DNA from 3 places in the Mesorhizobium sp. WSM4842 genome. Region 1 is predicted to be linked to each of the others. Evidence: predicted binding sites of a transcription regulator. Region 1 holds the regulator's gene; each other region holds the start of a gene.
The links. Region 1 encodes PhoB, which activates phosphate uptake and scavenging genes when phosphate is short. Its sites were predicted from a motif close to TGTCATNNANCTGTCAT; they were not measured.
Positions count from the first base shown of each region.

Region 2: ugpB (sn-glycerol-3-phosphate ABC transporter substrate-binding protein UgpB) is a predicted target of PhoB. The motif match lies at 5,353-5,369, and genes of this name have one in related genera.
Region 3: AC0NIE_RS04135 (PhoX family protein) is a predicted target of PhoB. The motif match lies at 7,974-7,990, and genes of this name have one in related genera.

Region 1 is NZ_CM148372.1:1,589,807-1,600,391, reverse strand. Features, by position in the region: gene AC0NIE_RS07650 (hypothetical protein) at 114-440, shown strand; gene AC0NIE_RS07645 (YMGG-like glycine zipper-containing protein) at 522-764, shown strand; gene AC0NIE_RS07640 (CHASE domain-containing protein) at 860-2,503, opposite strand; gene AC0NIE_RS07635 (ATP-binding cassette domain-containing protein) at 2,617-3,411, opposite strand; gene AC0NIE_RS07630 (sugar ABC transporter permease) at 3,505-4,836, opposite strand; gene xylF (D-xylose ABC transporter substrate-binding protein) at 4,979-6,019, opposite strand; gene AC0NIE_RS07620 (ROK family protein) at 6,287-7,534, shown strand; gene phoB (phosphate regulon transcriptional regulator PhoB) at 7,731-8,420, opposite strand; gene phoU (phosphate signaling complex protein PhoU) at 8,437-9,144, opposite strand; gene pstB (phosphate ABC transporter ATP-binding protein PstB) at 9,183-9,998, opposite strand; gene pstA (phosphate ABC transporter permease PstA) at 10,011-10,585, opposite strand, start outside.
Region 2 is NZ_CM148372.1:1,792,633-1,803,217, reverse strand. Features, by position in the region: gene AC0NIE_RS08645 (ABC transporter ATP-binding protein) at 1-1,033, shown strand, start outside; gene AC0NIE_RS08640 (sn-glycerol-3-phosphate import ATP-binding protein UgpC) at 1,082-2,149, opposite strand; gene ugpE (sn-glycerol-3-phosphate ABC transporter permease UgpE) at 2,157-3,005, opposite strand; gene ugpA (sn-glycerol-3-phosphate ABC transporter permease UgpA) at 3,014-3,898, opposite strand; gene ugpB (sn-glycerol-3-phosphate ABC transporter substrate-binding protein UgpB) at 3,980-5,290, opposite strand; gene tlpA (thiol:disulfide interchange protein TlpA) at 5,639-6,325, opposite strand; gene argH (argininosuccinate lyase) at 6,360-7,760, shown strand; gene AC0NIE_RS08610 (IS630 family transposase) at 7,906-9,036, shown strand; gene AC0NIE_RS08605 (lipoprotein) at 9,168-9,374, shown strand; gene lysA (diaminopimelate decarboxylase) at 9,427-10,585, shown strand, end outside.
Region 3 is NZ_CM148372.1:889,255-899,839, reverse strand. Features, by position in the region: gene AC0NIE_RS04185 (FAD-dependent oxidoreductase) at 1-585, shown strand, start outside; gene AC0NIE_RS04180 (ABC transporter permease) at 700-1,836, opposite strand; gene AC0NIE_RS04175 (ABC transporter ATP-binding protein) at 1,845-2,765, opposite strand; gene AC0NIE_RS04170 (HlyD family secretion protein) at 2,762-3,715, opposite strand; gene AC0NIE_RS04165 (CerR family C-terminal domain-containing protein) at 3,712-4,395, opposite strand; gene AC0NIE_RS04160 (CYTH domain-containing protein) at 4,485-4,958, shown strand; gene AC0NIE_RS04155 (CHAD domain-containing protein) at 4,955-5,902, shown strand; gene AC0NIE_RS04150 (helix-turn-helix domain-containing protein) at 6,086-6,355, opposite strand; gene AC0NIE_RS04145 (phosphatase PAP2 family protein) at 6,697-7,398, opposite strand; gene AC0NIE_RS04140 (hypothetical protein) at 7,516-7,854, opposite strand; gene AC0NIE_RS04135 (PhoX family protein) at 8,060-10,078, shown strand; gene AC0NIE_RS04130 (GNAT family N-acetyltransferase) at 10,169-10,585, opposite strand, start outside.

The DNA of each region.
Region 1 (10,585 bases):
CCAGGGCCTGACCCGAGGCCTCATGTCGACCTGTTCTCCAATCAGTCGCGCCAGCCTGCATGGCAGGAACTTTGACGGATGTGGCCCGTTCTTATGGCCGGAGGACCGTCGCCATGGAACACATCGCTGCCGTGTTGCTGGTCATTGGCTGTTCGAACGCGATGACCGAGTGTCGCGAACTGCCCGTATCGGTGAGCGTTTTCGAAACCGCTCAGGAATGCACCGCCGCGCGGCCCTTTGCCTTGAGCGATTTGCAGGGTCAGGCTCCGCGCATAATTGCCAAATGCCTTTCCGTCGATCCGGCACTTGAGGATGATTACGACCAGATCGTCTGGAATGTGCGTCCGGACGGCACGCTCGACGCGTCCGTGGAGATTTCCAATCTTGAGGTTGCCTCGAACGGCGCGCGCCCCGAAAAAGATTCCCTTAGCCAACAATGAAATCGAGCAGGCAAAACGCTTTTTCGCATGATACATGACGGTAGAGCTACAAGTGAGGACAAAAAGGCGAGGAGTGACCCTATGCGGAAGATGATTATTGCCATGGTTGCCGTGATCGCAGTCAGCGGTTGCAGCACCACTGAGAAGGATGTCGCCGTCGGCGCCGGTGTCGGCGCGCTGGCCGGCGGCCTGATTGACGGCGGCAAGGGTGCGCTGGTGGGCGCAGCCATCGGTGCCGGTTCCGGCCTGCTGGTGCGCAACCTGCGCAACGGCTATTGCCAGTACCGCGACAACCGTGGCCGTCTGTTTACGGCTCGCTGTTGATCCGTTTCAAACGCATGAAGCAATAGAAGCGGAGACCGGACGAGCCGGTCTCTGTTTACTTGCGCCTTCGAAAACGGTCGGTTTGCGGCAGCGTTTCAGTCCGACAGTGGAATCCTGATTTCCACGCTCAACCCGCCATCGTGAAAATCGCGATTGATCGTACCGCGCAATTCGCGCGTGACGTTCAGATCGATCAGCTTGGTGCCAAAACCGGTTTTGACAGGTGGTTCGAGCTTCTTCTGGCCGGCTTCGCGCCAGTTGAGGACCAGCGTCCGGTCGCTCCTGCGGCCCTCGACCGACCAGTCGACCTTGAGTGACCACTCGCCCGTTCTAGCATTGACCGAATTGCCGGTTTCGCCATATTTCAGCGCGTTCGTTGCCAGTTCATGAAAGGTCAGGCCGAGCGCTTGCGTCGTCGTCTCGTCGAGCAACACCTCTGGCCCCGACAATATCCCCTCGGGAAGCTCCTTGCCGAACACCTGGCCAAGTTCGATGCGCAAGAGATCGCCGAGATCGGCCTTCTGCCAGCGCGAGCGCGTCAGCATGTCCTGGGAAGCCGCCATCGCTTGCAGCCGGGCCGAAAAAGAGGACGAGAACTCGTGGACGTCGGTAGCGTGCGACGCCGTCTGGCGCGCGATCGCCAGCACCCGCGTGATCGAGTTCTTGATGCGGTGCTTCATCTCCTGCAGCATCAGGTCTTTTTCGAGCAGGCTTTTTTCCGTCGTTTCATGAAGCAGCGAGACCGCGTCATAGGCCCGCTCCTGATAGCGGGCCACCAGCGCGATGGTTCCCGCAAGCAGCAGCCCGAACAGGCCGAGCATCACCGGAATGGCGCGCGAGGAGGGTTGCGAGAATGCGCTTGTCGGTCTGAACAGGACGGTCCATGGACGTCCGGCGATGGTGATCTCACGAGAAACCAGCAGCCTGTCGCCGAAGCTCGACGCCGGCGGCGTTTCCGACTGGAACAAAAGATGGTCGGCATCCACCTTGCCGTCATAGATTTCGATGTTCACCGGCAGCAGCGGCGTTCGGCTCAGCGCGGTCTGGAACAGATCGCGGGCGCGGAAGGCCGCATAAAGAAAGCCTGCTGTCGAGGATCTGGACGCATCGATGCCGTCCTGGGCGGTTTCGACGTTGAGCCGCACGAAGACCAGGAAGCCGGTGAAGGTCTGCGCAGCACCTGTTTCCTGGCCTAGCTGCACGCGCCCGCTCGCGTGCTGCTGGTTGTCGGCCATCGCCCTTTCGATCGCCTCGCGCCGCACCGGTTCGGTGAACATGTCGTAGCCGATGCTGGACTGATTGGAAGGATCCAGCGGCTCGAATAGCGTGATGGGCGTACGCCATGGCAGCGTTGTCGTAGCCGGATAGATCGCATCGCTGGCGCCATAGTCGTGCAGGATGGCACGCTCGACGGCTGCCTCGTCGCCGGCTCTCACCAGCCGGAGAAAGCCGATACCGCGCAGGCCGGTAAAATTGTCGTTGATACCAAGCGCTTCGAAGAACGCCTTGAACTCACCCCGCGAAATGCCACCATTGCGCGCCTCGAACAGCGCATGGGTCGATCGCAGCAGCGACAGATGCAGGTCGATGCGGCTATCGATCCGGTTGAGCGCATCGTCCGCCGTCGCCTCGAACTTGATGCGCGCCGCTTCCTGCGTGGCGAAATAGGCGAATCCCGCCATCGTCAGGCTGATCAGCGCGACGGCGATGAAAGCGACGATCGGGAAGAACTTCTTCAAGTTGCTGCTGCGGCCCATGGTTCCCCATCTTATGGGCAAGTCCCCGTGGCAACACAATGGCGCGGCCAAACCATCATGACGACTGGCATATCACATGACAGGTATTTGACGCTTCAGGCGGCGATCTTCAGTGCACCTGGGCCCGGAATTGCACCGGGCGGGCACTTGCCCAAAATGATCATGCCGAGCACCTCGTCCTGGGTCACGTCGCTGGTGTGCGCCGTGCCGACGACCCGACCATTCTTCATCACGCAGACGCGGTCGGCAAGCTCGAACACATCGTGGATGTCGTGGCTGATCAGGAAGATGCCGATGCCGTCGGCCTTGAGCTGCATGACCAGTTCGCCGACCTGTGCCGTTTCCTGCGGCCCCAATGCCGCCGTCGGCTCATCCATGATCAGGATGCGGGCGTTGAACAGGATGGCGCGCGCGATTGCCACCGACTGCCGCTGGCCGCCCGAAAGCTTGACCACCGGTTCCTTGAAGCGCTGGAAGCGGGGATTGAGCCTGCCCATCACCTTGCGCGCCTCGGCCTCCATGGCGCCGTCGTCGAGCGTGCCCCAGCCGGTCATCAGCTCGCGTCCGAGGAAGAGATTGGCGGCGGCGTCGACATTGTCGGCGAGCGCCAGCGTCTGGTAGATCGTCTCGATGCCGTATTTCTTGGCGTCGCGCGGATTGGAGATCGAAGCCTCTTCGCCATTGACGAAGATCTGGCCCGAATCGCGCTTGTAGGCGCCGGACAGGATCTTGATCAGCGTCGACTTGCCGGCGCCGTTGTGGCCAAGCAGCGCCACGACCTCGCCGGGGAAAAGGTCGATCGACGCATCGTCGACAGCACGAATGCCGCCAAAGGCAATCGAAATGTTGCGCATATCGATCAGTGGCGTGGGCGCAGTTGTGTCAGCCATGATCGTTCCTCCCCATAGTTTCTGCTTGAGCATGGTCTTGTCGAAACCGGCGTCCAATTTTCGCTGACGCGGCGCTTCGGCTCGGGATCATGCTCAGACCCGCTTGCGGTAGACGGTGTCGAGCCAGACGGCGACGACCAGCACGGCGCCGACAACGACGCTCTGAAGCGGTGAATCGATGCCGAGCAACACCATGCCGGACTGCAGCGACTGCATCAGAAGTGCGCCCAGCATCGCGCCGAGCACCGTGCCGGAGCCGCCGGCCAGCGACGTACCGCCAATGACCGCAGCCGCGATGACCAAGAGCTCGTCCAGCGTACCCAGCGCATTGGTCGACGCATTGAGGCGGGCCGACGCAATCGCCGCGCTGATCGCGGCCAGCACGCCCATGATCATGAACACCTTCATGGTCACCCAGCGCGTGTTGATGCCGGCGAGTTCGGCCGCTTCCGGATTGCCGCCAATGGCGAAGACATAGCGGCCGAAACGGGTGCGCCTGGTGATGAAGGTCATGACGATGCCGACTGCGACCGCGATCAGCACCGGTATGGCGATGCCATGGGCGATGAACAGGCCGCCTTCGGGAACAGTGATGCCGGTCCGCTGAGCGTACTGGCGAACGATGCCGATCGGCCAGGGGTAGGAATTGGCGATCCAGACGGCGCCAAGGATGGCGGCGCAGGCGACAACACCAAGCAAGCTCTCCGCCCAAACCGGGCGCAGCGGGAATTTGAACCGCTTGCGCTGCGACCGGCCGTTGAGCAGCATCAAGGCGACGGCCACACAGGCGAGAATGCCGACGATCCAGCTTGCAGTTGCCCCGATCGAGCCACGCGGCCCGCCACCCATGAGCTGGAATGTGGCGTCGAGCGGCGCGACGGTGCGCCCGCTCGTCATCAGCCACGCGATGCCGCGCCAGATCAGCAGGCCGCCCAGCGTCACGATGAAGGCCGGAACCTCGAGATAGGCGATGATGAAGCCCTGGAGCGCGCCGATCATGAGGCCGAGCGCTACGCCGGCAGCCAGTGCGATGATCCATATCCAGGGATTTCCAAGCTGGAAGCCCATGACCCGGATGAGGAATTCGGCCTGCGCGACGCCCATCACCATGCCGATCACACCTTCGACGGAGCCGACCGAAAGATCGATGTTGCGCATCACGATGACCAGCACCATGCCGGTCGCCATGATCGCGACCGAGGAGGTCTGCACCGACAGGTTCCAGAGATTGCGCGGCGTGAGGAAAAGCCCGCCCGACAGGATGTGGATTCCAACCCAGATGACCAGCAGCGCGCCGATCATGCCGAGCATGCGTATGTCGAGTTCGGTTGCCTTGAGGAAGCGGCCGACGGGGCTGAGCTCGGATTCACGCGCCCGATCGGCAGCTGTGTCGGCGGCCGGCGTGTTGGAAGTCGTGTCGGCCATGATGTCCTCCCACCGGGTTGCCGTCTGCCGCGGATGCCGGAAGCAGCTTAGAAGTTAGCCGCGAGAAGCGGAAAAACAATTCTTTTTGAAAAAACGCCGCGGCGTGAAGCCGCGGCGTTTCAGGCTTCTTGCGAAGGCCGGATCAGTTGCAGACCGGGACGGTGCCCGCTGCCACGCCGGCGCAGACCTCTTCCTTCTTGATCCAGCCCGCGTCGATGACGACGTTGAGATTGTCCTTGGTGATGGCAATCGGCGTCAGGAACAGCGACTTGACGACATTGCCGCCCGGCGTGGTGAAGTCCTTGACGCCCGCAATGTCTGTCATCTGCTTGCCGTCGGCCAGCTGCGAGGCGATCTCGGCAGCGTTCTTGCCGAGCTCGCGCGCGTCTTTCCATACTGATACGGTCTGCGTGCCGAGCGCGATACGGTTCAGCGCGGCATGGTCGCCGTCCTGGCCCGACACCGGGACGGATCCGGCCAAGCCTTGCGCCGTCAGCGCCGCGACGACGCCACCAGCGGTGCCGTCATTGGCAGCAACCACGGCATCGACCTTGTTGTCGTTGGCGGTCAGGAACTGTTCCATGTTCTTCTGAGCGTTGGCGGGAAGCCAGCCGTCCGTATAGGCCTCGCCGACATTCTTGATCTTGCCGCTGTCGATCGCGTCCTTGAGCACTTCCATGGATCCGGCGAACAGAAAATCGGCATTCGGATCGGCGCCCGAGCCCTTGATGAAGACGTAATTGCCTTCCGGCGCCACCTTGAACACTTCGCGGGCCTGCATGCGGCCGACTTCCTGGTTGTCGAAGGTCAGATAGAACACGTCCTTGTTCTCGATCAGCCGGTCATAGCCGACGACCGGAATGCCTTCGTCCAGCGCCTTCTGCACCGCCGGCCCGATGGCCGAGGCATCCTGCGCAAGGATGATCAGCGCGTTGGCGCCCTGCGAGATCAGGCTCTCGACATCGGTCAGCTGCTTGCCGGGATTGGACTGTGCATCGGCGGAAATATACTTGTCGCCGGCGGCCTCGATCGCCGACTTCATGGCGGCTTCGTCGGTCTTCCAACGCTCTTCCTGGAAGTTCGACCACGAAACGCCAATGACCTTGTCCTTGGCCTGTGCGACCGACGCGAGCGTCAGCGACATGGCGACCCCCGCCAGAATGGCGGCTGTGAATCTCTTCATGATTTTCCTCCCTGCGCCGCGTACGGCGCGACCAACTGGCCCGAAGGCCGGCACAAAGGCTCCTATTTTTTCGAGCCTCGAAAAAATACTGGTCCAACGCCGAAGCACTGTCAACACCAATTCTGATGGATTTTGTTGGCCTGCCGGCTTTTTTTCGAGGCTCGGAATAAACAATGACAGGCCCTTCTGCTTCTGCCAGTATTTGTCGGACATTACCGACGGCTTCCGGTTCATGAGCGGCCGCGGCAATAGGGAGGAAGCAAAAGAATGTCGGTTGGAATCCGTCATGACGATTTGCGCCGGCGCAACCGGGCGATGGTGATTTCTGCGGTACGCCGGGCCGGCCAGCCGTCGCGGACCGAGATCGCCGCAACCACCGGCCTCAGCCATTCGACCATATCGGCGATCTCTTCCGACCTGATCCAGCAAGGCATCCTGACCGAGAGCAAGGCGAGCGAGACCGTTTCGATGAAACGCGGCCGACCGCAGGTCGGCCTCAGCCTCAATCCGGAAGCCGCTGCGGTATTGGCGGTCGTGTTGTCGCTGAATTTCCTGTCGGTCGCTGTCATCGATTATGCCGGACAGGTGGTCGCCGAGGAACAGCGCCGGCTGGACACGCTGACCATGTCGCGCGACGAGCTGATCGACGAATGTGTCGCCATCGTGCGGCGCCGGATCGAAGACCCCAACCTCGACGTCCAAAGCGTCGCCCGCATCGCGCTGGCGATCCAGGGCATCACCGATTCGCATGCGCGCGCCATGTTGTGGTCGCCGATCACGCCGCAGACGAACATCGCCTTCGCCGACATTCTGGAACGCGAGTTCGGCATCCCGGCCATCATGGAGAACGACTGCAACATGATGGCCGTGGCGCTGCGCTGGCGTGACCCGGATCGCTACCGCGACGATTTCATCGCCATCCTGCTCTCGCACGGCATCGGTATGGGGCTGGTGCTGAAGGGCGAACTGTTCACCGGCACCCATTCCTCGGGCGGCGAATTCGGCCACATGATTCATCGGCCGGGCGGCGCGCTTTGCCGCTGCGGGCGGCGCGGCTGCGTCGAGGCCTATGCCGGCAACTACGCCATCTGGCGCAACGCAAGGCAATTGAGCGAGAACGCAGAGCCGGTCGCCGATGTCAGCGACGCCGAGATGCGGGCACTGGCGGCCCGGGCGCGCCAGACGGACGGACCGGAGCGCGAAGCCTACCGCAAGGCCGGCGAAGCGCTCGGCTTCGGGCTTGGCAGCCTGTTCGCGCTGATCGATCCGGCGCCGGTCGCCATGGTCGGCGCCAGCGCTGCCGCCTTCGACCTGATCGAGCCGGCCCTGCGCGAGGCCATCGCCCAGACCGCCGGCGGCCAGCATTCGGGTTCGATTTCCTTCGACACCGAGACGAACGAGCTGCCGCTGATCCGCGAAGGCTGCGCCTTGCGAGCGCTGAGCTTCGTCGACCAGGAGATTTTCGCGCCGGGCGCGCAAGGGAAGTCCGGCACGATCAGGAAGGACGTGGCGTGAGTCCGAAGGCAAGGAACAAAGGCGGAATGCGACTTGGGGTTGTGTTGAGATTCAGGTCAGGCCGCGCCGGAGTCGAAGACGGGCGCGAAGCGACCAGACTGGGCGAGTTCCGAGAACCGGAACGGAGCGTACTTTTGGGTACGTACCGGAAGCGCAGGAAATCGCCGGTCGCAGGCCGGCATCACCTGAATATCAGCTAGTCTTCCCTGATCGCATAGCCCGCACCGCGGATGGTGCGGATGACATCGGGCATGCGACCATTGTTGACCGCCTTGCGCAACCGGCCGACATGGACGTCCACCGTGCGCTCGTCGATGTAGATCGTCTCGCCCCAGACATTATCGAGCAACTGGCTGCGCGAGAAGACCCGACCTGGGTGCCGCATCATGAATTCGAGCAGCCGGAATTCGGTCGGCCCGAGCCGGATCTCGCTCTTCTTGCGATAGACCCTGTGCGATTCGCGATCGAGCATGATGTCGCCGACCTTCAGCACGCTGGACAGCACTTCGGGCTTGGCGCGGCGCAGCAGCGCCTTGATCCTGGCCATGAATTCCGGTGTCGAGAACGGCTTGACCAGGTAGTCGTCGGCCCCTGTCGAGAGGCCGCGCACCCGGTCGCTCTCCTCGCCGCGTGCGGTCAGCATGATGATCGGCAGCCGCTCGGTTTCGGGGCGCATCCGAAGGCGTCGGCAAAGCTCGATGCCGGAAACCGCCGGCACCATCCAGTCGAGCACCAGAAGATCGGGCACGTTTTCCTGCAGCCGGATTTCGGCCTCGTCGCCGCGCGTCACCACCTCGACCTGATAGCCTTCGGATTCCAGATTGTAGCGGAGGAGGACGCCCAGCGGCTCTTCGTCCTCCACCACCATGATGCGTGGCGCGATCATCGACCGGTCACCCCCGTCATGTCGCCGGCGCCGACATCGTCGTTTCGTCGAGCTTCGGGCGATCCGCCGGCAATTGCTGCCCGGTCACGACATAGTAGGCGTTTTCGGCGATGTTGGTGACGTGATCGCCGATACGCTCGAGATTCTTGGCGCAGAACAGAAGATGCGTGCAGGCGGTGATGTTGCGCGGATCCTCCATCATGTAGGTCAGGAGTTCGCGAAAAACCGCCGTGTATTTCACGTCGATCTTCTGGTCGTCGGCGCGCAGTTCTTTCAACGCGCCGGCATTGCGCGACACATAGTGCTCGACCACGCCGCGGAGCTGCACAAGAACGAGATCCGCCATCGCGTCGATACCGTGCGAGAGATTACGCGGCGTGGCGCTCTGCCCGACTGCGCTGACCCGCTTGGCTATGTTCTTGGCCAGGTCGCCGATGCGCTCGAGATCGCCGGCCATGCGGATTGCGCCAACCACGGCGCGCAGATCTTGCGCCATCGGCTGCCGCTTGGCGATCAGCGTGATCGCACTATCGTCGAGTTCGCGCTGCCGCGCATCCATGATGGCGTCGTCCGAGACGACGCGCTGCGCCATCGCATTGTCTGATGCAAGCAACGCGCGGATCGAGGCTGCGACCATCGCGGCGGCGAGCTCGTCCATATCGCGGATCAGCCTGTCGATGTGCTCCAGTTCCTCGTCGAAAGATGCGACGGTGTGTTCACCCATGATACTGTCCTCGTGTTCGAAATTCGCCGCCGGACCGCTCAGCCGAACCGGCCGGTGATGTAGTCCTGGGTGCGCTTGTCGTCGGGGTTGGTGAACATCTTGTCGGTCGCGCCCTCCTCGACCAGATAGCCGAGATGGAACATCGCCGTGCGTTGCGACACGCGCGCTGCCTGCTGCATCGAATGGGTGACGATGACGATCGTGTAGTTCTGGCGCAGTTCGTCAATCAGTTCCTCGACGCGGGCGGTGGCGATCGGATCGAGCGCCGAACAGGGCTCGTCCATCAGGATCACTTCCGGCGATACGGCGATGGCGCGCGCGATGCACAGGCGCTGCTGCTGTCCGCCGGAGAGACCGGTACCCGACTCGAGCAGGCGATCCTTGACCTCGTTGAACAGGCCGGCCTTCTTCAGGCTCGATTCAACGATGCCGTCCAACTCGGCCTTGCTCCTGGCCAGGCCGTGAATGCGCGGACCGTAGGCGACGTTTTCATAGATCGACTTCGGAAACGGGTTCGGCTTCTGGAATACCATGCCGACGCGGGCTCGCAGCTCGACGACATCGATCTTCGGGTCGTAGACATCCTCGCCGTCGAGCGTGATCTTGCCGCTCACCCGCGCGATATCGATGGTGTCGTTCATTCGGTTCAGGCACCGCAGGAAGGTCGACTTGCCACAGCCCGATGGGCCGATCAACGCCGTCACCTGGTTCTCGCGGACATCGAGATCCACGTCGAACAGAGCTCGCTTCTCGCCGTAATGAACAGAGACCTTGTCGCCCTTCATCTTGATCGAAGGGGCGATGGTTCCGCTGCTCAGTTTCTGTTCGACGCCGGCTTCCGTCATGATGTTCATATCCTCTACTCCTTACCAGCGCCGCTCGAAGCGCCTGCGCAGTATCACCGCGATGGCATTCATGATGACCAAAAAAAGCAGCAAAATCAAAATCGCCGCCGAAGTCTTCTGCTGGAACCCGGCTTCCGGGAAATCCGCCCACATGAATATCTGCACCGGCAGGATCGTCGCGGGATCGGTGAAGCCGCCGGGAATGTCGACGATGAAGGCGACCATGCCGATCATCAGCAGCGGCGCGGTTTCACCCAGCGCATGCGCCATTCCGAGGATGGTGCCGGTCATGATACCCGGCATCGCCAGCGGCAGGACGTGATGGAATACGGTCTGGACCTTGGACGCTCCGATGCCAAGCGCCGCCTCGCGGATCGACGGCGGCACGGCGCGCAGCGAAGCGCGTGAGGCGATAATGATGATCGGCAGGGTCATCAGCGCCAGCACCATGCCGCCGACCACCGGGGCTGAGCGCGGCAGGCCGAAGAAGTTCAGGAATACGGCAAGTCCAAGCAGGCCGAAGACGATCGAAGGCACCGCCGCCAGATTGTTGATATTCACTTCGATGGTCGTCGTCAGCCGGTTCTTGGGCGCAA
Region 2 (10,585 bases), 200 kb from region 1:
TGCACTGGCCGGTGTCGATCTCAGCGTGGACAGCGGCAGCCGCACCGCAATCGTCGGGCCGTCCGGCTGCGGCAAGACGACCTTGCTGCGGCTGATCGCCGGCTTTGAGGCGCCGGACCAGGGCCGCATCGTGCTCGACGGCGAGGTGCTGGCCAATGGCGGCGCCGCCGTGCCCGCATATCGGCGGGGCATCGGCGTGGTGGCGCAGGACGGCGCCCTGTTCCCGCATCTGAGCATCGCCGCCAATATCGGCTTCGGCATGCGACATCACGAGGACAAGCGCACCGAGCGCATCGTCGAACTCGCCTATATCGTCGGGCTCGACAAGGCGATCCTGAAACGACGGCCGCACGAGCTCTCCGGCGGCCAGCAGCAGCGTGTGGCGCTGGCCCGCGCCATGGCCATGAAGCCGCGGCTGATGCTGCTCGACGAACCGTTCTCGGCGCTCGACACCGGTCTGCGCGCCTCTATGCGCAAGGCGGTGGCCGAGCTTCTGGAGACCGCCGGCATCACCACGATCCTGGTCACCCACGACCAGGCCGAGGCGCTGTCCTTTGCCAGCCAGGTCGCGGTGATGCGTGACGGGGTATTTTCGCAGGTCGGCACGCCGCGCGAGCTCTATCTCAAGCCGAAGGACAGGATGGTCGCCGAATTCCTCGGCGATGCCATCATCCTGCCGGCCAAGATCGCGGACGGTTTCGCCAGCTCGCCGCTCGGCCGCATCGCCGTCGACAGCACCGAACGGCGCGATGTCGTCCGCATCATGCTGCGGCCGGAACAGGTGCTGTTGAAACGGACATCGCGCGAAGGCATGTCGGGCACGCCGGACATGCTGTTCGGCGAAGTGACGGAATCCGAATTCGCCGGTTCGATGTGCACCATCGCGGTGCGGCTCTTGAACAGTCCCGATCCGCCGGACGCAGCCGCGATCGGCAACACGCCATTGATCCTGCGCAAGCCGGGCATGGACACACCGGTGGTTGGCGAAATCGTCCGGCTGACGGTGTCGGGCAAGGCGCATGTGTTTGCCTGAACGGTCTTGCGCCGCTCGCGGTTCGCTGGCCAGGACGGCAGGCTGGCTTCAATCGACCCGTTTTCCGGCCTGATCGAACCAATGCAGCTTTTCGGCCCTGGCGACGACACGCAACTGGTCGCCAGGCTTTGCGGCGGCGCGCCCTGAGACGCGCACGACGATACGGCTACCAACTGCGGCGCAGTGAAGAAAGCTTTCGGCACCGACCGGTTCGACTGCCTCGACTGTCGCCGGCAGCACGAGCGCACCGGGCAGCGCCTCCGCATTGAAGGTGACGTCGGCGTCTTCAGGGCGAAAACCCAGTGTCACGGCTGGTGTTTCGGGGGCCGCGAAGCCGATCGCCGTGCCGTCGGCCAGCATCGGGCCTGAGGAACTTCCGGTCAGCGCCAGAAGGTTCATCGGCGGCGCGCCGATGAAGGAAGCGACGAAGATCGAAGCCGGCTTTTCGTAGATGTCGAGCGGCGCGCCCGTTTGCTCGACCAGTCCGGCGTTCATGACAACAAGGATGTCGGCCAGCGTCATCGCCTCGAGCTGATCGTGGGTCACATAGACCGAGGTGACGCCAAGCTTGCGCTGCAAATTCTTGATCTCGACCCGCATCTGACCGCGCAATTTGGCGTCGAGATTGCTCAACGGCTCGTCGAACAGGAAGACTTTCGGATTGCGCACGATGGCGCGGCCCATGGCGACACGCTGGCGCTGCCCGCCGGAAAGCTCGCGCGGGCGCCGGTCGAGCAGCGCCGAGAGCTCCAGCACCTTGGCGGTCGAGCGCACCCTGCTGTCGATCTCGTCCTTCGGCGTGCCGCGATTGCGCAGGCCATAGGCCATGTTGTCGTAGACCTTCATATGCGGGTAGAGCGCATAGTTCTGGAACACCATGGCGATGTCGCGCTCGGTCGGGCCAATGGCGTTGACCACCTTGCCGTCGATGGCGACTGTACCGGCAGAAATAGTCTCCAACCCGGCGATCATCCTCAGCAGGGTGGACTTGCCGCAGCCGGATGGACCGACCAGCACGCAAAGCTCCTTGTCGGGAATGGCGATGGAGACGCCCTTCACGGCTTCGACGCCGCTGGGATAGACCTTCTTCACGTCCTTCAGATCAACGGTCGCCATCGGCTTCTCACTTTTCGGATTCGACCAGGCCGCGCACGAACCAGCGTTGCATCAGCACAACCACCAGGATCGGCGGCACGATGGCCAGCATCGCCGTGACCATGACCAGGTGCCATTCGGTGTCGGCATCGGCGAAGGAAACCATCTTTCTCAGCGCGATGACGATGGTGTTCATATCGTTGCTGTTGGTGACGAGCAGCGGCCAGAGATACTGCGTCCAGCCGTAGATGAAGAGGATCACGAACAGCGCCGCGATGTTGGTGCGCGACAGTGGCAAGAGGATATCGAAGAAAAAGCGCCATGGCCCGGCACCGTCGACACGCGCCGCCTCGACCAATTCGCCCGGTATGGTCATGAAGAACTGGCGGAACAGTAGCGTCGCGGTGGCCGAGGCGATCAGCGGGATGATCAGGCCGGCATAGGTGTCGATCATGCCGAGATCGACCATCACCTTGTAGGTCGGCAGGATGCGCACCTCCACGGGAAGCATCAAGGTGATGAAGATCAGCCAGAAGAAGGTCATGCGCAGGGGAAAGCGGAAGAACACGATCGCGTAGGCCGACAGGATCGAGATGAAGATCTTTCCCACCGCAACGCCGAGCGCCATGATCGTGGTGTTGAGGAGCAGTCTGCCGACGCTGACACCGCCGATGCGGCCAATGCCGCCGAACAGCGCCTCGCTGTAATTGTTCCACAGCTGGCCGCCGGGCAAGAGCGGCAGCGGCGGCCTAAGGATGGTTTGCAGCGTGTGTGTCGAGGCAACGAAGGTGTAGTAGATCGGAAAAGCCACGATCAATACGCCAAGGATGAGCACGGCATGGGCGATGAATGTGCGGAGCGGGGATTGGCCGATCATCGCTGCCCTCAACCGTAGTGGACTTTGCGTTCTACGTAGCGGAACTGGATGGCGGTAAGCGCAATGACGATGGCCATCAGGATGACCGACTGCGCCGCCGAGTCACCCAGGATCAGATTGACGAAGCCGTCATTGTAGACCTTGTAGACCAGCGTCTCGGTCGTCTTGCCTGGCCCGCCGCCGGTGACGGCATGGACGATGCCGAAAGTGTCGAACAGGGCATAGACGGTGTTGACGACCAGCAGGAAAAAGGTCGTCGGCGCAAGCAGCGGGAAGACGATGGTCCAGAAGCGCTTGGTCTCGCCGGCACCGTCCATCGCCGCCGCCTCGATCAGCGTTTTCGGCACCGCCTGCAGGCCGGCGACGAAGAACAGGAAATTGTAGCTGATCTGCTTCCAGGCAGCCGCCGACACCAGCAGGATCATGGCGTGGGTGCCGTTGAGCAGCGGATCCCAGGCGATGCCGAGGCTTCTCAGCAAATAGGCCAACGAGCCGATCGAAGGATTGAACAGAAAAAGCCACAGCATGCCGGCAATCGCCGGCGCCACGGCATAAGGCCATATCAACAGTGTGCGGTAGAGGCCTTTGCCGCGCACTGCCTTCTCGGCCATGACCGCAAGCAAGAGGGCCACACCCATGGCAACGATCGCCGTCGCAAGCGAAAACACCACCGTGACCTTGATCGAGTTGAGGTAGGCCGGATCGGCCAGCACCTTGCGGAAATTGGCGAACCAGATGAACTTGGTCCTCAGCCCGAACGGGTCTTGCCTGAGCATCGACTGGTGAAGCGCCTGACCGGCCGGCCAGTAGAAGAAAACCAGTGTTATGGCGAGTTGTGGCGCCACCAGCAGGTAGGGCAGGATCTTGTTGGGAAAGACGATGCGTGGAGACAGGCTGATTTCCCTCGCTATCCAGGGGTCGCCCACGCCAGCTCGCGTGGGCGATATTCCAATCGACCAACCGAGATAATCTCGTTAGTTCTCTAGCGCTTCCTTGATCGCGGCGTTGCCGCGCGTGACCGCGTTGTCAAGCGCCTGCTGAGCGGTTTGCTGGCCGGCCAGCATCTTCTCCAACTCCTCGTTCTGGATATCGCGCACCTGCGGCAGATTCGGCAGGCGCACGCCCTTCGAGTTGTCGGTCGGCGCCTTGCCCGTCATCTGCAGGATGGGTGTCTCGCGGCCGGGGTTCTTGTCATAGAAGCCCGATTTCTTGGTCGCCTCGTAGGCGGCGAGCGTGACTGGCAGGTATCCCGACTTCTGGTGCAGGTATTCCTGCACATCGGTCTTGGACAGGTAGGCGAAGAAGGCCGCGACGCCCTTATATTGCTCGTCCGACTTGTTGCCGAACACCCACAGGCTGGCACCGCCCGGCGTGGTGTTCTGCGGTGCGCCCTTGGCGTCGGTATCGTAGGGAAGCTGGCCGATGCCATAGTTCATGCCGGACTTGACGATGTCGCCGAGGCCGCCCGAGGATTCGGTGAAGATGCCGCATTCGCCGGCAAGGAAGATCTGCTTGGCTTCGGACGTGCGCCCGCCATATTTGAAGGTGCCGTCCTTGGCGAGGTCTGCGAGCGCCTGGAAGTGGTTGACGAAAATCGGCGCGTTGATCTTGAGTTCGACATCACCGCCGGCCAGACCGTTCTGCTGGGTGGCCCACGACACGTCATTCCATGCCGCGAAGTTCTCCAGATGGATCCAGGTCAGCCAGGTCGAGGTATAGCCGCATGAGGCGGCGCCGCTCGCCTTGATCTTCTTGGCAGCTTCCCACACCTCGTTCCAGGTCTTGGGCGGGTTGTTCACGTCGAGGCCCGCCTTCTGGAAGATGTCCTTGTTGTAGTAGAGGATCGGCGACGAGGAGTTGTAGGGGAAGGACAGCATGGTGCCGTCCGGCTTCGAATAATATCCGACGATGCCGGGCAGGTACTGGCTCTTGTCGAAGGTCATCCCGGCACCGGTCATCACCTCGGCCACCGGCTTGATCGCACCCTCGGCCGCCATCATCACGCCGGTGCCGACATCGAACACCTGGAGGATATCTGGCGCCTGTCCGGCGCGGAAAGCAGCGATGCCGGCATTCAGCGTCTCGGGATAGGTGCCCTTGAACACCGGAACCAGCTCATAGTCGCTCTGGCTGGCGTTGAAATCCTTGGAGATCTTGGCAACGACCTCGGCGTTGGCGCCGGTCATGGCGTGCCACCAGCTGATCTGCGTGACGGCGAAGGCGGAGGTAGTGGAAAGCAGGGTCAAGGTGGCGGCAACACCGGCCGCGAAGCCGAAGAACTTCATGTTTCATCTCCCGTTTTGTCATTGGCGAAAGGGCACTCTCGCAAAGGCAATATGTGCCGCTCGTGACAATTGGACAACGGATTTGTTGCGGATCGATGAACTCGATCTCCACTTAAAGTGGTGCACGCTTCCGAATGGAGTCGATGGAAAGGAATTGCCAAGCCGGCTTACTGTTCGAACAAGGGCGATGGGGACCGGCAATCGTCGGCGCCTAAAGCGCGTCGCGTTTGAATGGATGCGACGCGCTTTAGGTTCTTGTTTTGATGCATGTCGTTATCGCAAAACCGCTGCGCACCCTCGGGTCAGGCCCTGGGTCAGGCCCTAGGGCATGCTTGTGCGCGACATGCATTAGTCCGACTTGCCGAGCGCCGTCTCGACCAGCCGCTTGGCATCGGGGCTCGACCACTCGGCAGGGCCGTTCATGTGAGCGATCAGGCAGCCTTCGCCGTCGATCAGCATGGTGACCGGCAGGCCGAGCGCCAGGCCGCGCGTCTTGAGATCGTTGAACAGCGCCATCGTCGAATCACGGTAATAGCCGAGCGCCTCGACGCCGGTTTCCTCGAGGAACTTCTTCGGCTTGGTGTCGTCGCCGGCATCGACATTGACCGCGACGACCTCGAAGGCGTCGCTGCCCATTTCTTTCTGCAGCGCGTCGAGCGCCGGCATTTCGGCGCGGCACGGCGCGCACCATGTCGCCCACAGATTGAGCAGCACCGTCTTGCCGGCATGGTCGGCGAGCGTCATCGGCTTGCCGCCAGGGTCGTTGAAGGCAAGGCTTTTCAGCGATTGCGGCGGATCGGCCGGCAAGAGTGCCGCAACCTGGCCGGTGGCAGCCGCAGCGACCGTCTTGGCGCGGTCAGCCTTGGCGGCGCAGGCGACATCGTCCTTGCTGTCGTCAACGGCGACTTGAGCGGGCGCGTTGTTGCCAGAACCGCTCTCGCTGACATATACCGCGACCGCGCCGGCCAGCACGCCCGCCACCAAAGCGGCGAGGATGAGGCGCGGGGCCGGAAAAAATCGATTGCCGTCTGCCATTTTTAAAAACTGCTCCGGAGCACGGGTTATAGCGATGAGCGACAAGAAGGCCAGCAACCAGATGTGGGGCGGACGTTTTGCCTCGGGTCCGGCCGCGATCATGGAAGCCATCAACGCGTCGATCTCGTTCGACCGCAAACTCTACGCGCAGGATATCAGAGGCTCGATCGCCCATAGCGAGATGCTGGCGCAAACGGGCATTATTTCGGCGGCCGATCAAGAAAAAATCGCTCACGGGCTGAACACGATCCTGGCAGAGATCGAAGCCGGCACGTTCGAGTTCTCGACCAGGCTGGAAGACATCCACATGAATGTCGAGGCTCGCCTTGCGGAACTGATCGGGCCGGCCGCCGGCCGCCTGCACACTGCCCGTTCGCGCAACGATCAGGTGGCGGTCGATCTCAGACTGTGGGTCAAGGACGAATGCTTTCGCGTCGCCGAGGCGCTGAAGGGCCTGATCACGGCGTTCCTGGAACGGGCCGAGGAGCATGCGGCAACTGTGATGCCTGGCTTCACCCATATGCAAGCGGCGCAGCCGGTGACCTTCGGCCACCACTGCATGGCCTATGTCGAGATGTTTTCGCGCGACCTGTCGCGTGTCCGCGACGCCATCGAACGGATGGACGAAAGCCCGCTCGGTGCGGCCGCCCTTGCCGGCACCAGCTTTCCGATCGACCGGCACAAGACGGCCAAGGCGCTCGGCTTCCGCGAGCCGATGCGCAATTCCCTGGACAGCGTTTCGGACCGCGATTTCGCGCTCGAGTTTTTGGGGCTGGCGGCGATCTGCGCGACGCATCTGTCGCGGCTGGCCGAAGAGATCATCATCTGGTCGACGCCGCAATTCGGCTTCGTCAGGCTGTCGGACTCATTCTCTACCGGCTCCTCGATCATGCCGCAGAAAAAGAACCCCGACGCCGCCGAACTGGTGCGCGGCAAGACCGGCCGCGTCACTGGCCATCTGGTCGGTCTGCTAACGGTGATGAAGGGCATGCCGCTGACCTATGGCAAGGACATGCAGGAGGACAAGGAATCCGTGTTCGACGCCGCCGAGACGCTTGACCTGATACTGGCGGCGATGACCGGCATGGTGCGCGACATGACGGTGAACGCTGCCGCCATGAAGAAGGCCGCCGGGTCAGGCTATGCGACCGCGACCGATCTCGCCGACTGGCTGGCGCGCACCCTCGGCCTGCCGTTCCGCGAGGCGCATCATGTCACCGGCCGCGCGGTGGCGCTGGCCGAAGAGAAGAAGATCGGGCTCGACAGGCTGCCGCTGGAAGACTTGCAGTCCATTCACCCCGGGATCACGGCGGACGTGTTTTCCGTGCTTGCCGTGCAGAACTCGGTGAAGAGCCGCACGAGCTTCGGCGGCACCGCGCCGTCGGAAGTGAGGAAGCAGATCCGATACTGGAAAAAGCACATTGCCAAGGCGTGATGCTCGTGCGGCGAATCCGAAATTCGCATCACGTTGGAGCAGCGCGGCGAGCGAATTTCGGGTTCAAAAGCCGCACGAGCTAATTGATGAATTCTAGTGTCATGATCGCGTAATTCGTGCGATTATTGCGTTGATTCGATTGGAGATGCGATGCATGGGACGAGTTGCTGCAACCATCGACTTGAGCGCCGAGGAACGCAAGGAGCTTGAAGGTCTGTCGCGCCGGCGGCGAACGGCGCAAGGTCTGGCACAGCGGGCAGAGATCGTGTTGTTGGCGGCCGAGAGGCTTGAGAACAAAGTGATCGCGCAGCGCGTCGGGGCGGTTGAGAACACGGTCGGCAAGTGGCGACGCCGCTTTGCCCAAGATCGGCTGGATGGCCTCTACGATGAGCCGCGGCCGGGTCGGCCACGAGAGATCGGCGATGATGCGATTGCCGAGACGATCCGCCTGACGCTGGAGGCGACACCGCGCGAAGCCACGCATTGGAGTCTGCGCTCGATGGCGCGCGCGGTCGACCATGCGCCATCGACGATCCATCGGATATGGAAAGCCTTCGGCCTTCAGCCGCACCGCGCAGAAAGCTTCAAGTTGTCGAGCGATCCTTTGTTTGTCGAGAAGGTGCGCGACATCGTCGGCCTCTACATGGCACCGCCCGAACACGCGCTGGTCCTGTGCGTGGACGAGAAGAGCCAAATCCAGGCGCTCGATCGCACCCAACCGGTGCTGCCGATGCGGCCCGGCCAGATCGAGCGGCGCAGCCATGATTACAAGCGCCACGGCGTGACGTCGCTGTTCGCAGCGCTCGATATCGCCACCGGACGCATCATCGGCAAATGCTATCCGCGCCACCGCTCTACGGAGTTCCGCCGCTTCCTCGACGAGATCGAAGCGGCGGTTCCTGAGGATCTCGACATCCATTTGGTCATGGACAACTACGCCACGCACAAGACGCAACCCATCCGCAACTGGTTCGCCAAGCGACCCCGCTGGCACGTCCATCTAACACCCACCAGCGCGTCCTGGATCAATCAGGTCGAGCGCTTCTTCGCCGACCTCACCGACAAGCAGATCAGGCGCGGCGTTCACCGCTCAACCGGAGAACTTGAAGCCGCCATCGAAACCTACATCAATGCTGTCAACGCCGATCCGAAGCCCTTCAGATGGACAAAGTCTGCTACCGACATTCTCGCCTCCATCGAACGCTTCTGCCTCGCAACCCTCAAAACCGGCGACCAACAGGCTAAAATCGTCAGAACTTCGGAATCAGGACACTAGTGTGGTTTTGGATTTGAAGTTCCTTAACGCGAATGCCATCAATGACAGGAACTTCAAATCCACCACACCAGGTGCAATGCCAGAAAAACTCGGCTAAAAGCGGCGGGCAAAAGTTTCGGACGGATGGATCGATGACCGCAAGCAGGATTTTGGTGACGCTCGCGCTGCTGGCGGCGCTGGCAACCGTAACGGCCTGCGGCAGGAAAGCCGGGCTCGAGACGCCCTATGAGGCGGCCGTGCAGGCGCGCAAGGACGCACAAAAGGCCGAGCAGCCCGTGCCGCCCGAGCCGGAAAAACCGGTCAAGGACAAGAAGTTCATTCTCGACCCGTTGATCTAGAGCCGATGAGATCGGCCGATCTCATCGTGCTCCAACTTCCGGAATCTCTGTTGTGAACCATTTCGACTACCGCGACGGCGTGCTGCATGCCGAGGACGTGGCGATATCAGATATCGCCACAAGCGTCGGCACACCGTTCTATTGTTATTCGACGGCGACGCTGACCAGGCATTTCCGCGTGTTTGCGCAGGCCTTTGCCGGGCTCGACGCGCTGGTCTGCTACGCCATGAAGGCGAATTCCAACCAGGCGGTGCTGAAGATCCTGGCAAAACTCGGCGCCGGCGCCGACGTGGTCTCGGAAGGCGAACTGCGCCGCGCGCTGGCCGCCGGCATTCCGGCCAACAAGATCCTGTTTTCCGGCGTCGGCAAGACCGCGCGCGAAATGGATTTTGCGCTCTCGGCCGGCATTCTCTGTTTCAACGTCGAATCTGAGCCGGAACTTGAATTGCTGTCGACCCGCGCCACGGCCCTGGGCAAGGTGGCGTCGATCTCGCTGCGCATCAACCCGGATGTCGATGCCAAGACCCACAAGAAGATCTCCACCGGCAGGGCCGAGAACAAGTTCGGCATTCCCTGGCAGAAGGTGCGCCAGGTCTATGCCCGCGCGGCTGAACTGCCTGGCATCAAGGTCACCGGTATCGACACCCATATCGGCAGCCAGATCACCGAATTGCAGCCCTTCGACGACGCCTTCGCGCTGCTGGTGGAACTGGTCGGCGTGCTTCGTGCCGACGGGCACGCCATCGAGCATATCGATCTCGGCGGCGGCCTCGGCATTCCCTACCGCGTCGACAACAGCCCGCCTCCCTTGCCGGACGCTTATGCCCAGATCGTCAGGAAGCACGTCGCCAAGCTCGGGCTGAAGGTGATGTTCGAGCCGGGCCGGCTGATCGTCGGCAATGCCGGTGTCCTCGTCTCGCAAGTGATCTTCGTGAAGGAGGGCGACGCCAAGAACTTCCTGGTCGTCGACGCCGCGATGAACGATCTGATCCGGCCGACGCTCTACGACGCCTTCCATAACATCAAGCCGGTGGTGCAGCAGCCGGCCGCGGCGCCGCGCATGACGGTCGACGTCGTCGGCCCGGTCTGCGAGACCGGCGATTATCTCGGCCTCGACCGCGACCTGCCGCGGCTCAAGGCCGGCGACCTGATCGCCGTCGCCACCGCCGGCGCCTATGGCGCGGTGCAGGCCGGTACCTACAACACCCGCC
Region 3 (10,585 bases), 700 kb from region 1:
GAGGCAAGCACCACACATGGACTGGACGTCTTCCTGATCGGCGCCGGCAACTCGGCCGGCCAGGCAGCGCTGCATTTTTCGGGCCATGCGCGCAGCGTGACACTGCTCGTGCGCGGCCCGGCGCTTGCAGACAGCATGTCTCACTACCTTATCGAGCAGCTCAGGGCGAAATCGAACGTAAAAGTCCAGCTTCGGTCCGAAGTCCAGGCTGTGCACGGCGAGACTCACCTGACGGCGATCGACACTCTCGACAAGGCCGGCAATGAGGTGAGCCGGCACGATTGCGGCGGGCTCTTCGTTTTCATTGGCGCCAACGCAGAGACCGAGTGGTTGCCGGCCGACGTCGTGCGCGATGCCCGCGGATACGTGCTAACCGGGGACGATGTGAAGAAGGCCGGCGGCTGGTCGCACGACCGCGACCCCTATCTGCTCGAAACCAGTGCGCCCGGCGTCTTTGCCTGCGGCGACGTACGCTTGAGTCCTGTCAAGCGGGTTGCGTCAGCGGTCGGAGAGGGCAGCATGGCGATCGCGTTCGTTCACCAGTATCTGGCGAATGAAGGAAAGGCCCACCGCAGCCGAAGCTAGACAGGGGCCGGCAACGTCCGCTCATGTTGCGTGCTCGGCTCCGCCGACCACTTCAAACGGCATGGTCCCACGCGTCGGCTTTTTGACGGCAGCCGGCCTGACTGAGTTTTGATCCTAGTCCAGCGTTCGGCGGAACCGCACCAGTGCGACGCCGGCAAACAGCGCTACGAACATGACGAGCCAGCCGATTTCCGTCGCGACCGCCGGCAGTTCGGCACCCTTCAGCATCACCGCGCGGATGATGCGCAGGAAATGCGTCAACGGCAGGATTTCGCCGAAAGCCTGGGCCCAGCCTGGCATGCCGCGATAGGGGAACATGAAACCGGACAGCATGATCGACGGCAGGAAGAAGAAGAAGGTGAGCTGCAGCGCCTGCATCTGCGTGCGCGCCATCGTCGAAATGGTATAGCCGAGCAGCACCAGCGCCAGCACGAAGATCAGGACCGCCGTCAGCAGCAGCGGCATCGACCCGGTGAACGGAATGGCAAACAGCAGTTTCGCCGCCGCGAGCACCACCACCACTTGTACCGCGCCGACCACCAGATAGGGCAGCACCTTGCCCAGCATGATCTCGAGTGGACTGGACGGCATCGCCAGAAGGTTTTCCATCGTGCCGCGCTCGGTCTCGCGCGTTAGCGCGATCGAGGTCATCATTACCATCGTCATCTGCAGGATGACGCCGAGCAGGCCGGGCACGATGTTGTATTGCGAGATGCCTTCCGGATTGTAGCGCCGGTGCACCACCACTTCGAGCTGGCCCCGGGCAGCTTCGGCGGCCGTCTCCTGCATGCCGCGTGCCCGGAGCAGCGCCTGGTTGGCGACAGTGCCGAGCGTCGAGATGGCGCCGCTGGCGACGGCTGGGTCTGTCGCGTCAGCCTCGATCAGGATCTGCGGCTGGTCGCCGCGCTCGACCCGCCGGGCAAAATCCGCGGGGATGGTGACAACGAAGGCGACATCGCCGCGCGCCATCAGGAATTCCGCCTCGGCGGCACTTTGCACGACACGGTCGAACCTGTAATAGCCGGTGGTTTGCAGCGCCGAAACCATGGCCCGCGTGTAAGGATCGCTGCTCATCGCCACCAGGGCTGCCGGCAGGCTCTTCGGATCGTTGTTGATGGCATAGCCGAACAGCACCAGCTGCATCAGCGGCACGCCCAGCATCATGGCGAAGGTGATGCGGTCGCGCCGCATCTGGATGAACTCCTTGATCAGCAGCGCGCCGAGCCTGGCGAAGGAAAAGACGCTGTCTATCCGGTTTTTCATCCCATATTGTCCTTCGAACCGGACATGAACTGGATGAACACATCCTCCAGGCTGGTCTCGCCCGGCGTCACCGTCACGCCCCTGTGCTCCTTCTCGACGTCGGCGAGTGCTGCCTGAAGCGCTTTCTTGTCGGAGCCGACGACATGCAGCGTCGCGCCGAACGGCGCCACCTGGTCGACGCCGGGGCGGCCGCTGAGTGCGGCAGCAACCTGGTCAAGCTGCGGGCCTTGCACCACAAAGGTCGTCAGCCCGGCATTCCTGACCACCTCGTCGACCGTGCCGGTGGCCAGCATCTTGCCGTACGAGATGTAGCCGATGCGGTGGCAGCGCTCGGCCTCGTCCATGTAGTGGGTGGAGACCAGCACGGTCAGCCCGCCGCTGGCCAGGCGATGGATCTCGTCCCAGAATTCACGCCTGGCTTTCGGATCGACCCCCGCCGTCGGCTCGTCGAGCAGCAGCAATTTCGGCTGATGCATGATGCAGGCGGCCAGTGCCAGCCGCTGCTTCCAGCCACCGGACAGCGTACCGGCCAGCTGGTCCTTGCGCGAGGTGAGGCCAAGATCCTCCAGTGTCCTGCCGACATGCTCGTTAAGCGGCTTCAACCCATAAAGCCGCGCCACGAATTCGAGATTCTCGGCTATGGTCAGATCCTCATAGAACGAGAATTTCTGCGTCATGTAGCCGACTTCGCGCTTGATCCTCAGACTGTCGGTGCGGATGTCGAAGCCGAGCACCGTGCCTTCGCCCTCGTCCGGCGTCAGCAGGCCGCACATGATGCGGATGGTCGTCGTCTTGCCCGAGCCGTTCGGGCCGAGGAAGCCGACGATCTCGCCCTCGGCCACCGTCATCGTCACATGGTCGACGACGGTCTTGTCACCAAAACGCTTGACCAGGCCATGGACATCGATGGCGTTCATTTGCCGATATCCGCCAGATCGACATCGACGATCTGCCCCGGTTGCAGCGCGCCGGCATCGCCCTCCGGCCGCGCCTCGACCAGATAGACCAGCTTCTGCCGGGTCTCAAGCGAGTAGATCACCGGCGGCGTGAATTCCGGGTCCGGCGACACGTAGCTGACGCGCGCCTTCACGTCAGGCCCGCAGCCGTCGCAATGGACGTTAAGCAGCGTTCCGACCTTTATCGACGAGAACGCGTTTTCCGGAACATAGACGCTGAGCTTCACGGCGCCGTCCGGCAGCATCGAAATGACAGGCGCGGTCGGACCGGCGATATCGCCCGGATTGCGGATCACGTCGTTGACACGGCCCGGCGACGGCGCCGCAAGCACACGCTTCGACAGCCGCCAGCGCGCTTGCTCCAGCGCCGATTGCGCCTGCCTGACCTTATTGTCGGCGGCCTTGATCGTCTCGGGCCGTGCCGGCAGGCCGCCGACAGCGAGATTGGCTTCCGCCTGGCCGAGCTGCGCGTTGGCTGTCTCCAGCGTCGCCGAGGCGGTGTCAAAATCGGCCTGGGTGCCGGTGCCGCGTTTGAACAGATCACTGGCGCGGGTGTATCTGCGTTTGGCGTCGGCGGCCTGCGCCTTGGCCATGTCAACCTGCGCCTTGAGCACCTCAATCTCTTCCGGCCGTTTGCCGACCTGCAGGTCGGCAAGTTGCGCCTGGGCCTGGGCAAGAGCCGCCTCGGCCTGTGCGACGGCTATTTTTGCGTCGGCGCTTTCCAGCGTCACCACAGGCGTACCCGGCGCGACGCTGTCGCCGCGCCTTACCGAAATCGTCTCTACCTGCGCCACCTCGATCGGCGCGAGCAGCACATAGTCGCCTTCGACATAGCCGACGGCGAGCGGCGGCGCCGGTGCGCAGGCACTGAAAAGCAGGGCGGCGAGCGGCAAAGAGCAGAGGAAACTCATGACCTACGATCCTTCCGGGCGGCCAATATCGCCCCAAGATTATCCGTCACCGCCGCCGCAATCTTGGTGGCCTCGGCATCGCCGATCCCTCGCCAGCCCATGCGGCGCATCACCGCTTCGCGGCCGATGCGAAAATAGACGACCTGGCCGATCAGCGTGAACACGGTGAGTCGGGTAGCCTCGCTTTCGGCCGGCTCGCCAGTTGCCTGCTCCCAGATCAGGCAGAGCCTACGATGCGTCGGCTCGAACACGCCGTCATAGATGCGGTCGAGTGCCGCCGTAGGATGCGAAAGTTCGCGCAGGACGAACTGCACGATTTCACCGGCCTCCGGCCTGGCCACGATGAAGGTCACCATCCGCTCCAATGCGGTGAAGAGTTGTGCCCGCGCCGCTTCAGGGTCGTTTGGCGCCTGCAGATCGCCGATCGCCTGGCCGGCAATGGCCTGGATGGTGTCGACGATATAGTCGGCCGCTGCCGCGCGAAGTCCTTCCTTGCCGCCGAAATGATAGGCGATCGAGCCGATATTGGCCTTGGCCTCAGCCGCGATCTCGCGCGTCGAGGTGCCGTCGAAACCCTGCCGTCCGAACAGCGTCAGCGCCGCCTGGACAAGTGCTGCGCGCGTCATGTCGGCGGGCGATACCTCGCGACGCGGAATTTTGGCGTTTGTCGGCTTGCTCATATCAAGTATTTAATCAATCGAATGATTAAAGTCAACCCCGCCTATCTCCATCTTGCCATCTCCAGCCGCACGCGCTTTAGTGCGAAGCCATGGTCAAGGAAATCGAGCGCAAGTTCCTGGTCTCCGGCGCGCAGTGGCGGGATCTGGTCGAGGCGGACATCCGCATTCGCCAGTTCTATCTCGCCGCCGCACCCGACCGCTCGGTCCGCGTGCGCATCAGCGACGGCGCCTTGGCAAAGCTGACGCTCAAATTCGGCAGCAAGGCCCGCGAACGTGACGAATTCGAGTATCCGATCCCGCTGGCGGAGGCGGAAGAGATGCTGGCCTTCGCCATCGGACGTGTCATCGAGAAGACACGCCACCATGTTAGGCATCGCGGCCATCTCTATGAAGTCGATGTCTTCGGCGGGACGCTTAGCGGTCTGGTGGTCGCCGAGCTTGAGACGCCCGAGGACGTGCAGGACGAAATGCTGCCAGATTGGCTCGGCCGCGAAGTCACCGGCGAGCAGAGGTTCTACAACGCGTCGCTCGCCATCGAGGGGGTTCCGGAGATCGCCGCATGAGCTATCGCATCGATCCGCGCCTGCCGTTAACCGGCGAGGTCAGGCGCATCCTCGCCGAGGAGATCGGCAAGGCGCTCGTCCATCTGGACGCGGCGCATGACAGGCCGGAGCAGGCGCTGCACAAATGCCGCAAGCGGCTGAAGAACGTGCGCGCCTTGCTGCGCCTGGTCCGTTCCGGAGACGAAACATTTTGCGGGACCGAGAATCAGTGTTACCGACAGGTGGCTGCCCTGCTTGCCGGTCCGCGCGAGGCAACCGCGCTGGTTGAAACCATCGATCGGCTGGCGGCAAGCTTTCCCGAGCAAAGCGCCGACGGCGGTCTCGATGCCGTTCGCGACACGCTCGTCGCGCGCCAGCACCAATTGCATGGTGGAGCCGGCCTCGGCGCAGCGATAGCTGCCGCGATTGCCGCTTGCGAGGAGGGTATCAGCCGGATCGATACGCTGGCCTTGCCCGACCAGCCCGAACAGGCCGCCGATGTGCTTGCCGAAGGCGCGCGCATCACTCTGCGTCGTGCCAGAAAGGCGCTGGACAAGGCAGGCTCCCGCGGTGAGGCCGATGATTTCCATGATCTGCGCAAGGCGGCCAAGACCCACGGCATGCATCTGTCGCTGCTCGGAAGGCTGTGGCCGACGCCGATCAAGGCCCGGCGCAAGGCGGTCGACGAACTCGGCGAAAGACTGGGCGAACTGCATGATATGTTCGTCCTGCGTACGCTTCTCGATGCCGACGACCGGCCGCTCGGCTCTCCTCAGGAAATGCGGCTTCTGAGCAAGCTGTTGAAGCGCTCGGAGAAAAGCCTGAAAAAGACCTGTCTCGCCGCGGCAGCCGATCTGTTCGGCGACAGCCCCAGGCGCTCGACAAGGAAACTCGCGCGCAAAGTGCGTGACGATCTGGCCGCTGCGCCGCGCGAAGATGCCAGCGCGCCCGGCGCCGCCGGCTGACGCGGTGCTTGCATCGGTATCCGTCCCGAGATCGTTGACAAATAAGGAGGAGGTTTAGACCTCTCCCGGGGGGCTTTTTTCAGTTGCGCCCGCGCACAGCGGTTTGGGGCACGCATAAAAACCAAGGAGGCGGCGGGATCGTCGGCAGGACTGTCGGCGGTCGCCGTCGCGACTTTTATCGGCTCAGCCTGGCGGCTTCTGCGGCACGACCGGCTTGAGGCGCACGCCCCTGCCGCCGCGCTCGCTGGCCTGGTTCTCGCCGATCTGTTCCACGCCGGCCTCATCGAGAGCCTGGATGACCTTCATCAGCGTATCGACCACGCCCCTGACCACGCCGTCGCTTGCTTCCATGCGCTGAATGGTTGGAAGCGAAACCCCGGCGCGCTCGGCGAGCATCTTCTGATCGATGCCGGCCAGCGCCCTTGCGGCGCGCATCTGCGCGGCAGTGATCATCGGCTAAGAACTCCCGTCTGAGTCTGCATTTCCATGTGTAATACCATCGTTATGATGGTTCAACCATCATGATGCACATGTCACGCATGCACACACCAAAACCGCCTGGGTCTTGCAGAGCTCGCGCGTTTCGCGTCGTCTGGCGGAAATAGCCACGGCGGTCTTCAATTTTCAGCAATCGAAATTCAAAGGGATTAACAGTTGAGAGTTTTCAGGGCTTTTGATGTGGTCGACGGTCTTAGTGTCGACGGTTTTCCAGCTGGCAGGTTGCGGGCATGAGCTCGCCAACACGCTGATTTGACCGCACGCTGACCGACGCAGCGTCGTTCTGACCAGCCGGTTCAGGCGCCGTCGGTCTGCCCGCGCCAGCGCTGTAACGCCCATGCGGCCAGCCAGCACAGCATCGCCCAGGCGAAGCCGGCGCACCAGCCAGCCAGCACGTCGGACGGCCAGTGGACGCCGAGATAGACGCGGCTGATACCGACCAGCAGTGCCGTCAGCACCGCCAGCGACAGCACGTAAATCTTCGTCGTTCGCCCAGGCAGGAAGCGCGACGCCATGCTGCCCAGCGTCAAATATGTCACCGCCGACAGCATCGCATGGCCGCTCGGAAACGAAAGCGACGCCACGTCGGCGAGATGCGAGACCAGATCGGGGCGCGGCCGGTCGATTCCGAGTTTCAGCGTGCTTGACAGGACCTGTCCGCCCGCCACCGCTACGAAGACGAGAAATGCTGGTCCCGGCCTGTGGATCAGCAGCAGATAGACAATCACCGCCGCCGTGATCAGCCCGAGCACGATGGCGCTGCCGAGGCTGGTGATGTCGCGCATCGCCCCTTCCAGCCATGGCGGTCCGATCGGATTGTCGGGCTGGCCCGCTTCACGAAAGGCGAGCAGGATTTCCGTGTCGAAGGCGTGCGGCGTGGTGTCTCGCGCCACCTCCATCAGCTCCTCGAATCCCCACAGTCCGCCGGCGATGACCAGTCCGGCCAGCAGCACCGGGAATTCGATCCAGTTGAGCAGCTTGCTTGCGGTATTCTTCATCGGCCCGATCGTCCTACAGCGCCGAGCGTCCTTTTAGACGCGCAAAGTACGCTGTAGCATTTTGACTGGCGCATGATCCCCCGCGAAATCGATTCCGATTTTCGGGGTCATGCGCGGTTACAGTTTTTGCAGATAGGGCCCGAGCGTGATCAGCGCCACCGCTGCGACGGCGAGCGCGATGCCGGTCGCCTGCAAGGCATCGACGCGCTCGCCGAAGAACACCAGTGCCACCACGTTCACCGATACCAGCTGGATCACCGCCGACAGGCTGAACGACACCGACATGCCGAATTCACGGATCAGCCTCAGCATGATAAGATTGCCCGCCGAATAGAGCGCCAGGGTCAAAACGATCTTGCCGAGGCTCGGCGCCATTCCCCATTGCTTGGCCGCCGTCGCCGCCAGCAGGAAGATCACCGTCGAAATGCCAAGCTGCCCCAGTCCCCAGAAACTCACTTTTTTGTCCCTCTCGATGCGATCTTCCGCGCCTGCCGCAGATGTTGTTTCCGAAGCTCGGGTCGCGGTCAAGCGGAGCTGATCATGGACATGAAATCGGGGCTGGAATTGGCCGGCAACGTCATCAAACTGTGATCTGCTGGCGATAGGCGGTCAGTCAAGCAACACGCTCCAGCCATCCCAAAGAAGCCAGAGGCAAGCCCCCATGACTGAACATCGCTCGACCGGACATCTTTCCCCAAATGCCCATTTCCGCACCAGTCTGCTTGAGGAAAACGATGGGCCAGGAGCCAATCCCACTGACAACCAGACGATGGGCGAGATCATCGCCGCGCGTTTCTCGCGCCGTGGTTTCCTGCAGGGATCGCTCGCGGCAACCGCCATCGCCGTCACCGTCAGCCCGCTCGCGCTGATCCTCGCCGACGATGCCCGCGCCGCCGGCGGCTCGGCCTTCAGCTTCAACGAGGTCGAGGCCGGCGTCGACGACAAGCATCATGTCGCCGCCGGCTACGACGCCGACGTGCTGCTGCGTTGGGGCGATCCGCTGTTCGCCGATTCGCCGGACTTCGATCCGACAAAACAGTCGGCGCAGGCCCAGGAAAGACAGTTTGGCTACAACAACGACTATGTCGGCTATATCCCGATCGACGGCTCGGCCGAGCATGGCCTGCTGGTGGTCAACCACGAATACACCAATCCGCATCTGATGTTCCCGGGCATCGTGAAAGTCGGCGAGAAGGACGGCAAAAAAGCGCTCGAAATAGCGCCCTTGAGCAAGGAACAGGTCGATGTCGAGATGGCAGCACACGGCGGCACCATCGTCGAGATCCGCAAGGAGTCGGGCAAATGGCAGGTGGTGCGCGACGGCAAGCTCAATCGCCGCATCACCTCCAACACCGAGATGGCACTGTCCGGCCCGGTCGCCGGACATGACCGCGTCAAGACCAGTGCCGATCCGACCGGCACGAAGGTCTTCGGCACCGCCAACAATTGTGCCGGCGGTGTCACGCCCTGGGGCACCTACGTCATGGCCGAGGAAAACATCCACGGCTATTTCTCGGGCGAACTGCCGGCCGGTCACGCGGAAGCCGCCAACTACAAGCGCTTGGGCATTCCCGAAGGCGCCTATGAATGGGCGGCGCATTATGACCGCTTCGACATCGGCAAGGAGCCGAACGAGCCCAACCGCTTCGGCTGGATCGTTGAGGTCGACGTCAACGACCCGACCTCGGTGCCGAGGAAGCGCACTGCGATGGGCCGCTTCAAGCATGAGGGCGCTGAATCAATCGTCGCCAAGGATGGCCGTGTCGTCTTTTATCTCGGCGACGACGAGCGCTTCGACTATGTCTACAAATTCGTCACCGCCGGCAAGTTCAACGCCGAGGACCGCGCCGCCAACATGGATCTTCTCGACGACGGCTCGCTCTACGTCGCCAAATTCGCCGAGGACCGGTCGATCGAATGGCTGCCCATCGTCTTCGGCCAGGGCCCGCTGACGGCGGAGAACGGCTTTGCCAGCCAGGCCGACGTGCTGATCGAGACGCGCCGCGCCGCCGACCTGCTCGGCGCCACCAAGATGGATCGCCCCGAGGATATCCAGCCCAATCCGACGACCGGCAAAGTCTACGTCATGCTGACCAACAATTCGAAGCGCAAGACGGATCAGGTCGATGCCGCCAACCCGCGCGCCGAAAACGCCTTCGGCCACATCATCGAGATCGTCGAGGACGGTGGCGATTTCACTGCTGCCAAGGGCAAGTGGGAAGTGCTGCTGAAATGCGGCGATCCCTCGGTGGCCGAAGTCGGCGCCACCTTCTCGACCGCAACCACCGCCAATGGCTGGTTCGGCATGCCGGACAATTGCGCCATCGATTCGGCCGGCCGGCTCTGGGTCTCGACCGATGGACAGGGCCCGAAGGCGACCGGCCGCACCGATGGCCTGTGGGCGGTCGACACCGAAGGCGAGGCGCGAGCGACCTCGAAGCTGTTCTTCCGCGTGCCGATCGGCGCCGAAATGTGCGGTCCGCTATTCACGCCCGACGACCAGACCGCCTTCGTCGCGGTTCAGCATCCGGCCGATGGCGGCGAAGACTGGGAGCCTTTTGGCCGTCCCTCTTACTATGAGGACCTGTCGACCCGCTGGCCCGACTTCAAGCCTGACATGCCGGTGCGGCCATCGGTCGTCGCCATCACTAAGCAGGGCGGCGGCAAGATCGCGGTCTGAATCGCCGCAAGGTGCTAGCAGCGCCAAGGAAGGATTTCGTCGATACGAAATCCTTCCTTTTCCTGATGCGCGGGAATGCGCCTGATGGGCTCATTCGGCGCGCTGAACCACGGCCACGTTCATCATGCTTCTCAACCTGAAGCCAATGGACTCGTATAATCCTATGGCCGTGGTGTTGCTGGCATAGGCGTGGAGATAGGGAACTTCGCCGCGCGCCGCTATCTGGTTTGCCACGAACAGCGACAGCAGCTTGCCCAGGCCACCGCCCCGAAATTCCGGATGTGAGCACACCCCGCTAAGTTCGGTATAGCCGGGTTGCTTCATGCGTTCGCCGGCCATCGCCGCAAGTCGGCCCTCGATCTTCACACCCCAAAAATCGCCGAGGCTCAAGGCTTCGAGCGTGAATGGGCCAGGCTTGGTGACCAATGCCAAGGCGAGCATCTCAGCTGCATCGTCTCGCGTCAGACGTTGCACGCGCTTGTCGGAGACCATCTGCAATGGCCGCTC